3 regions of the Candidatus Pelagibacter bacterium nBUS_29 genome follow, and region 2 is predicted to be linked to each of the others. Evidence: riboswitches for the same ligand, from Rfam matches in the RefSeq annotation. Region 2 holds a riboswitch; each other region holds the start of a gene.
What was found. A riboswitch is a leader RNA that binds a small molecule or an ion and turns the genes downstream of it on or off. The one in region 2 is predicted to bind S-adenosylmethionine.
Positions count from the first base shown of each region.

Region 1: it holds a riboswitch for S-adenosylmethionine, as region 2 does, so the genes downstream of both, ACIJYA_RS04590 (homocysteine S-methyltransferase family protein) here and ACIJYA_RS05945 (homocysteine S-methyltransferase family protein) in region 2, are expected to answer to the same signal.
Region 3: it holds a riboswitch for S-adenosylmethionine, as region 2 does, so the genes downstream of both, ACIJYA_RS03160 (O-acetylhomoserine aminocarboxypropyltransferase/cysteine synthase family protein) here and ACIJYA_RS05945 (homocysteine S-methyltransferase family protein) in region 2, are expected to answer to the same signal.

Region 1 is NZ_CP172843.1:839,841-844,819, reverse strand. Features, by position in the region: gene ACIJYA_RS04600 (YbaK/EbsC family protein) at 1-453, shown strand, start outside; gene ACIJYA_RS04595 (DMT family transporter) at 450-1,337, shown strand; gene ACIJYA_RS04590 (homocysteine S-methyltransferase family protein) at 1,330-2,232, opposite strand; SAM riboswitch class V at 2,241-2,304, opposite strand; gene ACIJYA_RS04585 (putative 2OG-Fe(II) oxygenase) at 2,397-2,987, opposite strand; gene ACIJYA_RS04580 (sulfite exporter TauE/SafE family protein) at 3,026-3,772, opposite strand; gene moaB (molybdenum cofactor biosynthesis protein B) at 3,787-4,287, shown strand; gene ACIJYA_RS04570 (DUF1244 domain-containing protein) at 4,288-4,533, opposite strand; partial or broken gene ACIJYA_RS04565 (aldehyde dehydrogenase family protein) at 4,844-4,979, shown strand, end outside.
Region 2 is NZ_CP172843.1:1,107,133-1,112,111, reverse strand. Features, by position in the region: gene ACIJYA_RS05960 (DoxX family protein) at 1-146, opposite strand, end outside; gene ACIJYA_RS05955 (CDGSH iron-sulfur domain-containing protein) at 150-386, opposite strand; gene ACIJYA_RS05950 (winged helix-turn-helix transcriptional regulator) at 516-875, shown strand; SAM riboswitch class V at 1,022-1,087, shown strand; partial or broken gene ACIJYA_RS05945 (homocysteine S-methyltransferase family protein) at 1,219-2,281, shown strand; gene ACIJYA_RS05940 (haloacid dehalogenase type II) at 2,284-2,955, opposite strand; gene ACIJYA_RS05935 (RsmE family RNA methyltransferase) at 2,972-3,673, shown strand; gene coxB (cytochrome c oxidase subunit II) at 3,734-4,549, shown strand; gene ctaD (cytochrome c oxidase subunit I) at 4,551-4,979, shown strand, end outside.
Region 3 is NZ_CP172843.1:581,892-586,870, forward strand. Features, by position in the region: gene plsX (phosphate acyltransferase PlsX) at 1-288, shown strand, start outside; gene ACIJYA_RS03135 (integration host factor subunit alpha) at 293-592, shown strand; gene ACIJYA_RS03140 (MerR family transcriptional regulator) at 585-956, shown strand; gene ACIJYA_RS03145 (50S ribosomal protein L33) at 958-1,149, shown strand; gene ACIJYA_RS03150 (chorismate mutase) at 1,150-1,440, opposite strand; gene ACIJYA_RS03155 (COX15/CtaA family protein) at 1,484-2,509, shown strand; gene ACIJYA_RS03160 (O-acetylhomoserine aminocarboxypropyltransferase/cysteine synthase family protein) at 2,539-3,867, opposite strand; SAM riboswitch class V at 3,870-3,936, opposite strand; gene rplM (50S ribosomal protein L13) at 4,075-4,533, shown strand; gene rpsI (30S ribosomal protein S9) at 4,535-4,972, shown strand.

The DNA of each region.
Region 1 (4,979 bases), 270 kb from region 2:
AAAAGAGCTGGAAAAACTATTAAAGATTTTGATCCAAATCTCAAAATTATTTGTTTAGAGCAAACAGCAAGAACAGCAAAGGATGCGGCTACAGCTTTAGGTTGCAATGTTGGGGCAATTGTTAAAAGTTTACTATTTAATTCAGGTAATGACTTTGTACTTTGTTTGGTATCAGGCGATAAAAGATGTTCTTTAAATAAACTTAAAAAAATTTTAGATGAAAAAGATGTGTCCATGGCCCATCCAAATGATGTTAAAAAAATTACTGGTTACACAATTGGAGGAGTTTCACCTGTTGGGCACCTAAATAAAGTAAAAATTTTTATTGATAGTAATTTAAATAGATTTAAAACGGTTTTCGCTGCAGCTGGGCACCCAAATTGTGTCTTTAGAATAGATTTTAGTCAATTAAAAATTTTAACTACCGGTGAAATAAAAGAGATAACAGAATGAGACAACCAAAATTAATAGATTACATCTTATTAACAACATTAGCTTTAATTTGGGCGTCAGCTTTTTTTAATATTAAGATTGCAACATATTCATTTGGACCCGTGACAATTGCTTTTTTAAGAGTTTTTTTTGGAGCAATTCCAGTTTTACTTCTTTGTTATTACAAAAATATAAAAATAGAAGCATTTTCAAAGGACTGGCATTGGTTTGCTATGATTGGATTTATCAACTTAGTAGCGCCATTTTTTTTAATAGCATATGGGGTAAAGTCTGTTCAAAGTAATTTAGCAGCGATATTAATGTCTACTACACCATTAAGCTCTACTGTTCTTGGACATTTTTTTACTAAGAATGAAAAGTTCAATTTGGTAAAAACATTTGGAATTTTAATTGGATTTTCAGGAATCGTATTTTTATTTTCTGATAATATCTTAATTGATAAAAATAATTTCAACTCAGCATTACTAATATTGCTCGGTTCAACTTGTTATGTTGTTGGTGGCGTTTTAACTTTAAAGATAAGTAAGAAAAAAAATGAAAATGTAACAGGGTCAATTTTAATTTGGGCAATTATAATTTTATTACCATTAATGAGTTTTATAGAGCAACCTTGGCAATCAATTCCACGAACTGACTCATTAATATCAGTTATATATCTTGGTATAGTGCCAACAGGCGTTGCTTGGTTATTAAGATTCAGAATTTTAAAAAACAATGGTTTAATTTTTCAATCACAAGTATCGTATCTAATACCAATATTTGGCACTATACTAGGATATATATTCTTGAAAGAATTAATAACGATTAAGGTTTTAATATCTCTAATAGCTGTCTGTATTGGTATCTATTTTGTTAAAAAAGCTGATAATAAAAAAACTATTTAACTGCAGCCATTGCGTTTATGTGTGCTGGCCTAGTTTCGCAGCACCCTCCTAATATCGTTGCACCGTTATCTTTAAATTTTTTAACAATTTCTCCAATTTTTTTAGGTGTAAGATCTTTTCTTTGTCCTAAGAATTCATTTGGATTACCATTAGATTTTGAGAAAGTTGAGGTGTAACCATTTTTGGGTTTAGTAGTTATAAACCCATTTATCTTAAAGCCAAAAGGAACATTTAAACTTTTTAGCTCCTCAAGATTAGCCTCATAGTTTTCAGGTGACACACATGAAAGCATAATACCAAGTAATTGTTCATCAATAATATTTTTAATATCTGAAATATTTTCACCACTCGGTAAATTTATACCTTCAGATATATGAATACCAATGAGATAAGGTTTATTAAATTCTTGAATTGCCTCTATTCCACACTTAAATTCTTTAATGCTACTCCATACATCAAAATAAAAAAAATCCACATAAGGATTTAATAATTTTGCCTGTTCATTAAAGTTTTTAATAATCTCTTCTTCACTTCTTTCATCTGCCTCGTAAGTTAAATTTTGAGGAGGTATTCCACCTGCTACAAGAATATTTGGAAATTCTTTTTTAACATCATGTGCGATTTGACCAGCTTTTTTATTTAAGTATTCAAATTTTTCCTCAACATTGTTATCTCTTAATCTTTTTCGTCTTGTTGTAAAAGTTGTTGTGACTATTACTTCAGCACCAGCTTTTATAAAATCCCTATGTGTATCAGATAAGAGTTGATGGTAATTTTCATCTAATATAGCGTTAGCACTCCATAATGTTCCGTTAGGTTTCATGCCTCTTGCTAGAAGTTCTTGGCCCATTCCACCATCTAGCACCCTTGTTTTTTTGAAAAAATTTAAATCCACTTTAGTCCTTACTTTTTTAGTACTTCAGCTTTATGCTAGGTGTACAATATAGTTCAACTACCTCGCTTATTGATTTTGTGGGAATTATTCTTTTTAGCAGTTTATGCCCGCAATAAGATCAAATCGGCAAAATTATTTATACTAATTATATTTGTATTTGTATATTATTTTTTTAATATAATTTTTGCGTTAAAAGAAAACGATCTACGTTCACCATTAATATTAAAAGGATAAGCAGTATGAAGTAAATAATTTGGAAAAATGATAAGTTCTTTAAGTTTTGGTACCACATTATATATACTCTTGCTTAAAAAACCTTTTTGTCCATTTATGAAATCTATAGTTCCATTTGTTTTAATCTTTTTATTCTTTACCATTTTATTGTTAGTCATATCTTTAGGTATTGTTAAGTAACCCACACCTGATAAATCTCCTTCATGGTAATGAATAGGGTTGTATTCACCTTTAAATTGTCGAACAACCCATAAATTTAAGATCTTAATTTCTTTTATATTCTTAATTTTTTCATTATTTAAAAATTTTGTAATATGGTTCTTTAATTCTTTTTCTAGATTTATTTTGACAAATTTTTCTGAAATTTTTAATTCTTTTTTAATTTGGCTTGCTAATTTAGAACTATAGTCAATTTTTTTTGATTTAGATTTTTCATTAAACTCATTATTTAGACATTTAAAAAATTTATTCGAAATTCTTGTTCTTCCAATTGTTGGCCCAAAAGGTTTAATATTTTTCATTGAATGTTTAGATATAGTAAATGTTAATTAAATCAAGATTATGGTAATAGCTTTAAACCCATCCTTATAGCCACAAATATGACCAATAAAGATGTAATTAAGGACAAGGTTTTATTCGATAAAAACTTAATATTTAAAAAATTACCAATTTGACCACCCATAAAGACTACCAAGAAAAGAGGCCAGAAATTTAAGAATTGATTTAAAACAATATCTTTTGTTAATTGTCCAGCCACTCCAAAAATAGAATTTATTAAAATAAATAAGGATGCAGTTGTAGCAATTTGTTTTGGATAACCAGCTTTTATTAAAAAAAGTATTGGACTTAAAAAGATACCGCCACCGATACCTACAATTCCTGAAATAAATCCTATGACACAACCAATAAGAATAGATATTTTTTTTGGGATTTGATTTATCTTAATTTTATTACTATCAAAAAATTTACTTCTATTTAATAATAGAATTCCAGCAATAGTTAAAATTATAAATAACAATATTTCAAATAATTCTTTTGAAATTGATAATGAAGCACCAAAAAATGCCAAAGGAACAGACCCCACTACGTAGGGTAAAAGAAGATTGAGACTAAAATTACCAGATTTTATATAATTTATTGAATTACCCGAAACCACAATGATGTTGCAACATAATGCCAATATTGGAATGATGTAAAAAGGAATTTCCCATATTAACATTAAAGCCAGATAAGTAGACCCACCTCCAAAACCAACACTAGAATATAATATTGATGTTATAAGAAAAAATATTGATAATATAATCATGCTTAAAAAATTTTATGAATGTAAATATTGCTTTATTGACTGTAACAGATACCAGAACATTTGATAATGATAAATCTGGAGCTATTCTTGTAGAAAAAATTAAAGAAGCTAACCATAAATTAATTGATAGAAAAATATGTAAAGACAACAAAGAAGATATTGTTTTAATTTTAAAAGATTGGATTAATAAAAAAGATATTGATGTGGTTATCACTACTGGAGGAACAGGGCTTACTGGAAGAGATATTACCCCAGAAGCAATAGAAGAGGTTGCAGACAAACAAATACCTGGTTTTGGAGAAGTTTTTCGAACAATAAGTCTTAAAACAGTAGGAACTTCTGCAATACAATCTAGGGCATGCGCAGTATTAGCAAATGGTAAATATGTTTTTGCTTTACCAGGTTCTTCTGGTGGTGTTATTGATGCATGGGATGGAATTTTAAAACATCAATTAGATATTAATCATAAACCTTGTAATTTTGTTGAGTTATTTCCAAGACTGAAAGAAAAATAATTATTTTTGATATTTTTCTTTCCACTCTGAATAAGGCATTCCATAAACATGTTCTCTTGCATCTGGATCAGATATAGTTTCACCTTTTTTTTCAGCTTCTTCTCTGTACCACCTAGACAAACAATTTCTACAAAAGTTAGCTAAATTCATTAAATCAATATTTTGAACATCTTTTCTTTCATCCAAATGTTTTAACAATCTTTCAAATGTTGCTGATTGAATTTCTATTTTTTTATTATCATTCATAAACTTACTATTAGTCAGTTATTTTATGAGCACAAGATGTAGTATTAGATGCAATCAAAAGTAGAATATAAAATATATTACAAATAGACTTTGATACAAAACCTTAGTTAACTATTCCCATGGCTATTAAGAAAAAAAAATAGCAAACTCAAAAACTAAGAAAAAAAAGGCTAAACAAGTCAAAGTTTCTAGAAAAAAAATCAAAACAAAAAAAAAAGTTGCTACAAAAACGTCTGCGACCAAGAAACGTTCTAAAATATCTACAAAAAAAAATAAGATCATAAACAAAAAAAATAGAGAGGTAAAAATAATGAGTACAGAAACAGTACAAGCTGGGAAGTCTCCTTTACTGGATACATCTCACTTAAAAGTAAAGTTTCCTTATAAAGAAAAATATGGAAATTTTATTGGTGGTAAGTTTGTTGAGCCTAAATCAGGTAAATATT
Region 2 (4,979 bases):
ATTGCTGGGATTAAAAAAATACCAGGCATACCTAAGGACTCCATCCAACCAACAGTTCCTTCATAGTTTCCAATTTTATTTATTCCACTTAATAAAAAAATAAGTGAAATAAAAAACCTTGCTACTAAATCTAATATATTTGTCATAATTTATTTATTGTGTGAACCATCACAGAATGGTGCATTGTTAGTTTGTTTACACGCACAAAAAAATACTTTCTTTGTTTCTTCTGCCTTGTATGCTAATGGAGTAAAATCAGTTCCTTTATGTGATCCATCACAAAATGGTTGTTTTTTTGATTGTCCACATGAACACCAATAATAAGATTTATCTTTTTCAACTTCTACTGCAATTGGTCCATTGCCAGCACTCTGTCCTTTAGTCATATTTACCCTTTCGATTAATATCGAACATAATTAATGATTTGTTGTAAATTATGCAAGTACGCAAAATAATCATACTAGTATGTATAAACATACCTTGATAATTAAAATAAAATAGTTATTTAAGTAGATATGAAAGAATTAATTAATTGCCCAGCTGAAAGAGCTATATATTTTCTTGGCGGTAAGTGGAAAATAAGAATTCTATTTACACTGTTTCACAAAAAGAGGGTAAGATTTAATGAGTTAAAGAAAGTATTAAAAACTATCACTCAACAAATGTTATCTAAGCAACTTAAAGAGTTAGAAATAGATGGTATTGTTAATCGAAAAGTTCATCAAGTAGTGCCTCCTAAAGTAGAGTATTCACTTACTGAATTTGGCTTATCAGTAATTCCTATTTTGAAATCTTTTTCTGATTGGAATAAAAGAAATACTAAAACTATCTCATTAAAACTTAATAAAAACTTTGAAGAAAACAGAATAAGATAAAGCTTATTCTTTTGACAACATTGTTTATTTGTGATTGTATTGATTAGCGCTGATTTAAGTTAAATTGCAGAGCGCTTTAAAAATCCTGCTAAAGCGACACTTCAACCACCGCTTTAGCCGGTGGTTTTTTTTTGAAATTTTCTCAAATTAAAATCGGGTATTTGAACCGTATTGTGCGCCCAGCATTTTGCTAAAGCACTAAAAAGGAGAGAAGAGCTAATTTTTACCCTCTTTGGTTAATTAGTTTCTTTTCTCCAAATTAATGGAGGGAAGAGCTATTTCAAAATAAATTGATTTGATTTGTATCAAAGTTTAAGCCTCTTAACTCTGTATTGGAGAAAAAATGAAAACAAATATACTAAAAGAAAGATTAGATAAAGGACCTGTGATTTGTGCTGAAGGTTTTTTATTTGAAATAGAGAAACGTGGATATATGGCATCTGGAGAATTTGTGCCAATGGTATCTTTAGATCATCCAGAAGTTCTTGAAAATTTGCATAGAGAATTTCAACATGCAGGATCTGATATTGTTGAAGCCTTTACTTACAATGGACATAGAGAAAAGATGCGAGTTATAGGTAAAGAAGAATTACTTGAACCGCTAAATCGTTCTGCTTTAAAAATTGCAAAAAAGGTTGCTTTGGATACACCTAAAGGATCTCAGCCAAATTTAATGGCTGGAAATATTTCTAACTCAAATATTTGGAAGGAAGATGATAAGCAAGGCCAAAAAGTAGTTGAAGGCATGTTTTCTGAAATGATTGGTTGGGCAGTTGATGAAGGTGCGGACATGTTAATTGGTGAAACTTTTTATTATGCTGAAGAAGCTTTTAAAGCTCTTGAAGTAATGAAGAAAGCTAATCTTCCAACTGTATTAACAATTTCTCCAATGGGTGAAAACAAAATGAGAGATGGAAAGTCTGTAGTAGATACATGTAAAGAGCTGGAACAAAGAGGTGCTGATGTTGTGGGCTTAAATTGTTTTAGAGGACCAGCAACAATGTTGCCATTCTTAAAGGAGATTAGAAAAGCAGTCAAATGTCATGTAGGTGCTTTACCAATTCCATATAGAACTAATGAAAAATTTCCAACTTTTTTTAATTTGCCTGACAGAGCCGATTGTGGCTGTCCTTCTCCACATGGAAGAACATTCCCAACAGCTTTAGATCCACATTTTTGTAATAGATATGAAATAGGTCAATTCGCAAAAGAGGCAAATGATTTAGGGATAAATTATCTCGGTGTTTGCTGTGGAGCTAATTCAATGCTGATTAGGGAAGTTGCAGAAGTCAGTTGGATTAACTGTTCCAGCAAGTAAATATAGAGAAAAAATGGAAAATCATTTTATGTATGGAAAAAATAAAAGAATTCCAAAACATATGACTGATTATGGAGATAAGGCTTAATTTTAATTAGATTTTATATTGGGTAACAGATCTTTTAAGTTATTGATCTCCAACTTTGGTTGGTAGTCAAGTTTATCAAAAATATTATTATTTCTGTTTACCCAAATAGAATTATAACCATAATTTCCTCCACCTGATACATCCCAAGTGTTTGCACTCAAAAAAGCAACTTCATTTTTTTTAATTTGATATTTGTTAATTGGCATATCGTAAACTTTTGTGTCTGGTTTATAAATCCCTACTTCTTCGATTGAAAAAATATCATCAAAAATATTTTCTAAATTATTACTTTTAACTAATTGATTGAGAAGGGTGGGTGTGCCGTTTGAGAGAATAGCTAGTTTATATTTTTTTTCTTTAAGTGATTTTAAAACTTCTGTAACTTCAGAAAATGGTGAAAGGATTTTATAAAGATCTAACAACTCATTTCTCATCGAGAGGTCAATTTTATAAGCTTGCATTGACTTATCCAAACTATCCTCAGTCACTTGCCAAAAATTTTTATGTCTTTTCATCAAACTTCTAAGCCAAGTATATTCTAGTTGAGTTGTTCTCCAATAATTTGCAAAACCTTCCCACTTATTACCAATTTTTTCTTTACATTTTTCTGCTGCTGAATTGACATCAAATAATGTGCCGTATGCATCAAAAATTATTGCTTTAATATTTTTCATAATTAAACTTGTCTTAATGAGTAATATTAGATTATTTTATAGTGAAAGTTTATCACTTAATTTAACAGCTACACTTGATAAATCACAATCTCATTATGTGAGTAAAGTAATGAGAGTTAAAGAAAATGAAGTTTTTTCATTATTTAATAGTAGCGGAGAGTGGGAAGCAAAAATTTTAAGTATTTCAAAAAGTATCGTTAAATTTAATATTACCAATCAATTGAGACAAAAAGAAAACCCCAAAGAATTATGGCTTGCTTTTTCACCCATTAAATCAAACTATTTTAATTTTATGATTCAAAAAGCTACAGAGTTAGGTGTTACAAAGTTTTTACCCATAATATTTGATCGAACTATTGTTCGTAAGATTAATAAAGAGAGAGTTGAAAAAGTCATTATTGAAGCAACCGAACAATCTAATCGGATTAACGTTCCTTTAATCGAAGACCCTCAATCTTTGGAATCTTTTTTGAAAAATAAAAACATGGATTTAATATTTACGGATTTAAACTCAAAAAATAATAAAATTGATACAGATCAAATAACGTCTAAGCCAACTTGTGTAATAATTGGACCGGAGGGAGACTTTTCTGAATTGGAAAGAGAACAGATTCTTAAATTTGAAGGTGTTCAGCCAATTAAAATCAATGAAAACATACTGAGATCAGAAACAGCTGTGATTTCAGCTATATCGATCATAAATTATGCAATAAATTGATATTTTGTCGCGAAAAGTAAAGTGTAATTTTACAAAAGACGAACTATATAGTGTTTACAAATGAAAAAATTTTTATACATATTTCTAACTATTTTTTATTCATCAAACGCGTTTGCTAATCAACCAAAAGATTGGCAACTAGGTTTTCAGAATGCTGCATCCCAGTCAATGAGGGAGATAGTTAATTTTCATGATAATTTGTTACTACCTATTATAATTGCAATCAGTGTCTTCGTATTATTTTTGATGATTTACGTGTCTATTAGATTTAGAGCTTCAAGAAATCCAAACCCATCAAAGACAACACATAATGTTGCAATCGAAGTGTTGTGGACTTTAATTCCATGCTTAATTCTGATTGTTATAGCGGTACCATCTTTCAAAATTCTATACAAACAAGACACTATTCCAAAAGCAGATGTTACGGTTAAGGCTATAGGTTACCAGTGGTATTGGGGTTATGAGTATCCAGATGAAAATATTATTTTTGACTCATATATGATTGAGACAAAAGACTTAAAAGAAAATCAACCAAGACTACTTTCAGTAGATCATGAAGTTGTTGTTCCAGTTAATAAAGTAGTGAAGGTTTTAATTACAGCAAATGATGTTTTACATGCTTGGGCATTACCATCTTTTGGTGTTAAGAGAGATGCAGTGCCTGGAAGAATTAATGAAACATGGTTTAAAGCTGAAAAAGTTGGAACTTACTACGGACAATGTTCTGAGCTTTGTGGAATTAAACATGCGTTTATGCCAATTACTGTGAGAGTTGTATCAGAAGCAGATTATGCAGAATGGCTAACAGGAGCAAAAATTAAATTTGCAAAAGAACCGTTATTAGAAAACGAAAATATAAAACTAGCGAGTAACTAATATGTATACACAAACAGCATCACACGACGATCATCACACACCAACTGGTTGGAAGCGTTGGGCTTATTCAACTAATCATAAAGACATTGGAACAATGTACTTAATATTTGCAATTGTTGCAGGTGTAATTGGTACTGCGTTTTCAGTTTTAATGAGAATGGAATTGATGCATCCTGGTGATGGTATTTTAGGTGGTAATTATCATTTATATAATGTTTTAGTTACAGGTCATGGATTGATAATGATTTTCTTTATGGTGATGCCTGCAATGATAGGTGGTTTTGGAAATTGGTTTGTGCCAATTATGATTGGTGCACCTGATATGGCTTTTCCAAGAATGAACAATATTTCATTTTGGTTATTACCAACTTCATTTATTTTATTAATACTTTCAATTTTTATGGATGGCCCTCCAGGTCAAACAGGAGTT
Region 3 (4,979 bases), 530 kb from region 2:
TTAAAAACTGCCGAAGGCACTGCTAATTTTATTACAAGTGAACTTAAAAAAGCTATGACGGGATCAATAATTGGAAAAATCTCATCTTTGTTAAATATCTCAAATTTAAGAAAGTTTAAAAAACGTTTAGATCCTAGGCTTTATAATGGCGCTATATTCATTGGACTTGATTCACCGGTCGTAAAAAGTCACGGTGGAACTGATTATATTGGTTTTTCAAACTCTTTAGATGTTTGTCATAGAATTGTAAAAGGTAATTTGATAGAAAAGATTAAGCAAAATATTTAAACTAATGAGAATAAACTTAACTAAAAAAGACTTAGTTAATTTAGTATATATGCAGCTAGGTTTTTCAAAACAAATCTCTGAAAACCTTATTGAAGATTTTCTAGCGACAATTGTCACTAATATTAAACAAGAAAAAAAATTAAAATTATCTAAATTTGGAACTTTTTCTATTAGACAAAAAAAATCTCGAATAGGCAGAAACCCAAAAACTAAAGAGACTAAAATGATTTCTTCAAGAAATGTTGTGTTGTTTAGGCCATCAAAAGAATTTAAAGAATTTATAAATTTAAAAGATAATGGATAAATCTGACAGTGCTTACAAAACAATAGGCGAGGTTGCAAAAATATTAAATCTAAAAACTAACAAAAAAGGTATTCTACCAACTCATACGATTAGATTTTGGGAAACTCAATTTAAGCAAATTAAACCTAAAATCTTAAACTCAAACAGAAGATATTATGATGAAAACTGCATTAATCTTCTTAAAAAAGTTAAATTTCTTCTTAAAGAACAGGGTATGACAATTAATGGTGTAAAAAAGATCCTAAATGGAGGCGAGTCTTTAGAACTTGACGAAATTGCAAATAATTCTATAAAAGCTGTTAATTTAAGAAATAAATTAGTTAAAATTTCTAAAATTGTAAAAAACTTAAAAAATTTAAAATAATATGGCTAAAAAAACACACGTAAAAGTTAGACTTGTTCCAGAGTCTAAACCTGACAGTCCATTCTTTTATTATGTTAAAAAACCTGCTGGTGGTGAAAAAGCTAAAGTAAAGCTGTCTGCTAAAAAATATAATCCTGCAACTAGAAAACATGAAACTTTTGTGGAAAAAAAACTTCCACCACATAGCAAGTAATTATTTTTTTTTAAAATTTCTTCTCTCGTAGTCGATATATGACCAGATCATATTTTTCCATATTCTATTAGTGATTTTTGGATCGATTTTTAATTTTTTTGATTTTCCTTTAATTTTGTTAAGGATAAAATTAATTCTTTTTTGGTCAACTATTTCTTTTTTAAACTCTTTTAACTTAAGCACCTCTTTTACTAGGCCTGTTCTGTATTTAATCAGAGAAAGAAGCTTATTATCAAGTTTATCAAGCTTAACTCTAATTATATTTAATTTTTTTTTGTTATTAGGCGACATTTAATTTATTGGATTAATTAATAATTATTATATTTATCTACACATGTACAGTGCGAATAGTCATATAAATTATCAATTAAAAATTTGGTTACTTATATTATTATCATTGATTATTTTGATTATCTTAGTAGGTGGTCTAACAAGATTAACAAATTCAGGTCTATCCATTACAACGTGGGAAGTATTTGTAGGTTTTCTTCCCCCTTTAACAAGTGATAAATGGATAGATTATTTTAATCTTTATAAGACAATCCCGGAATATCAGGAACAAAACTTTAATATGACTTTAGATGAGTTTAAACTAATTTTTTGGTGGGAATGGGCTCATCGACAACTAGGTCGACTAATTGGTTTGATTACATTATTACCGCTTCTATATTTTGCAATTAAAAATGGTTTATGGGTTGTAAAAAGATATGGCATAATTTTTATTTTAGTTTGCTTGCAAGGTTTTTTAGGATGGTACATGGTATCCAGTGGTTTGGTAAATAGAATTGATGTCAGTCATTATAGATTATCCATACATTTGTTTACAGCCTTTATTATCCTTTCAATGGTTTTTTGGAATATCTTAAAATTGACCAAACTACAAATTAATCAAATTTCTATTAAATTATTTTTTATTAAATTTTTTCTTGTTTTGCTATTTATACAATTAATTATTGGTGCTTTTGTATCAGGTATGGATGCTGGAACCATTTATAATACATGGCCTTTAATGGGCGCTTCTTATTTTCCGGATGATAGTAAAATGATTGAATTTTTAAACATTTCTGTTTTTGATAATCCTTCTATTGTACAATTTTTACATAGAAATTTAGCTTACCTAATTATGATAGTTTATATTTTTCTGTTAATTTCTATTTTTAAGGAGACAAATAAAATATTTAGAAAACCAATTTTAATTATTGGGATAAGTTTGTTTTTACAGGTTGTGTTAGGAATATTAACTATTTTATCTGGAGTAAAGATTATTTATGCATCTTTACACCAGATAAATTCTATTTTAATAATATTATCGACTTTATATTTTCTCTACATATCCAGGTATGAGGAAAAAACTAATTAGTTTCTATTTGTTGACATATAAAACTCAAATTAACTAACAGCTTTTAATTTACCTTTAGAAGAATTCTCTAAAGCTTGATCCAAATCATCAATGATATCGTCTATATGCTCCAAACCAATACTCAATCTTACATAACCAGGTGTTACTCCAGCTGCAGCTAATTCATCTTCAGTAAGTTGACTATGTGTTGTTGTTGCCGGATGAATTGCTAAGCTTCTAGCATCACCAATGTTTGCAACATGGTAGAACATTTTCAAAGACTCAATAAATCTTTTTCCTGCTTCAATACCTCCAGCTAGTTCAATGCCAACTAGCGCACCATAACCACCTTTAAGATATTTTTTAGCTCTACTATTTATTTCATCATTATGTTCAGTAGCATAAATCACTTTATCGACCGCTTTATGTTTCTTTAAATAATCAACAACTTTAGAAGCATTTTCACAATGTTGTTTCATTCTTAAAGCTACGGTTTCTAAACCTTGAATTACGCCAAAGGCATTATCAGGTGATAGTGCTGAGCCAAGATCTCTTAAAATTGTTACTCTTGCTCTTACTGCAAAAGAAACATTAGCACCTGTAAGTTCTGGAACAGCTTTTCCCCAAACTACACCTCCATAGCTAGCATCAGGTTCGTTGAAAAGAGGTTGCCTTTTTGGATCTGCTGTCCAATCAAAATTACCACCATCAACTAAAGCTCCACCAACAACAGTTCCGTGACCTGCTATATATTTTGTCAGCGAATAAACCACAACAGCAGCCCCATGTTCTAATGGCTTACAAATTACTGGTGCAGCTGTATTATCAACAATAAGTGGTATATTGTATTTTCTTCCAATATCTGAAACTTCTTTGATAGGAAAAGCTCTTAAATATGGATTCGGTAAAGTTTCTCCATAAAAAGCTCTTGTTTTATCATCTATAGCTTTTTCAAAGTTTTTTGGATCAGAAGGGTCAGCATATCTTACTTCAATACCAAGTTTGCTTAAAGTATGCGTGAATAAAGATACAGTTCCACCATAAAGATCTGTTGAACTAACAATATTATCTCCAGCTTGAGCAACATTTAATATTGCAAAAGTTGAAGCTGTTTGTCCTGATGAAACGGTTAAACTTGCTAAGCCACCATCAAGTGCCGCCAGTCTTTTTTCCAATACATCATTGGTTGGGTTCATGATTCTTGTGTAAATATTGCCAAACTCTTTTAATGCAAACAGGTTGGCTGCATGCTCCGTGCTATTGAATTGATATGATGTAGTTCTATAGATAGGAACTGCTACAGCATTTGTTGCAGTATCACTTCTGTAGTCTCCACCATGAATTGCGATAGTTTCTGGATTATTTCTTTTTGTACTCATTTTTACTCCTTTTTTAGTGCTTTAACTTAATGTAAGGCGCACAATACAGTTCAAATGCCTACCGATAATGATGTGTAAATTCCTGTTTAGCAGTTTTATGCCCGCAATAGGATCAAATCGGCTTGAACCTTTTAACAGATAAGTATTGTAATGCAAGCCAAATATCAAATTGACTTTGCAATTAATAATAGTATTAATCCTGGCACAATGACAAAATTTGTAAAAAAAGACCAAGTAACATCATCATGGTTCGAGATAGACGCAACTAATGCTGTTGTTGGTAGATTAGCAACTGTTATTTCAAAAATCATTCGTGGCAAAAACAAAACTACTTATACTCCTCATATGGACCATGGTGATTTTGTTGTAGTTAAAAATATCGAACAAGCAAAATTTACTGGAAAAAAATTTGAGGATAAAATCTATTATAGACACACTGGCCACCCAGGTGGAATTAAAGAGACTACACCTGAGAAATTACACGAAAAAAAACCAGGTGAAACTTTAAAGCTTGCCGTTAAAAGAATGCTCCCTGGTGGAGTGTTAGGCAGAAAACAATTAACTAAATTAAAAATTTATACAGGTAGTGATCATCCACATGCAGCACAAAATCCTCAAATTATTGAGTTAGGCAAATTAAACAGCAAAAACTTAGTTAGAAACTAATATGGAAAATACTCAAACAGCATCAAAAACACCTAAACTAAAATTAGACTTTAAAGACAGTAAGTATGCAACGGGTAGAAGAAAAACTTCAATTGCAAAAGTTTGGTTAAAAAAAGGTTCAGGAAAGATTTATGTAAATGGAAAATTATTCAATGAATATTTCTCAAGTGAATTTCATCATCTTCAAATTACTAGACCTTTTGATATAATCAAACAATCTACTGACTATGATGTTAGATGTAGTGTTAGTGGGGGAGGTCCAACTGGTCAAGCAGGTGCCTTAGTTCATGGTATTTCTAAAGCTTTAGTTATGTTTGATGAAAATTTAAAATCTACATTAAAAACCGAAAAACTTACAACCAGAGACTCTAGAGCAGTTGAAAGAAAAAAACCTGGTAGAAGAAAAGCTAGAAGAAGCTTCCAATTCTCTAAAAGATAATTCTTTT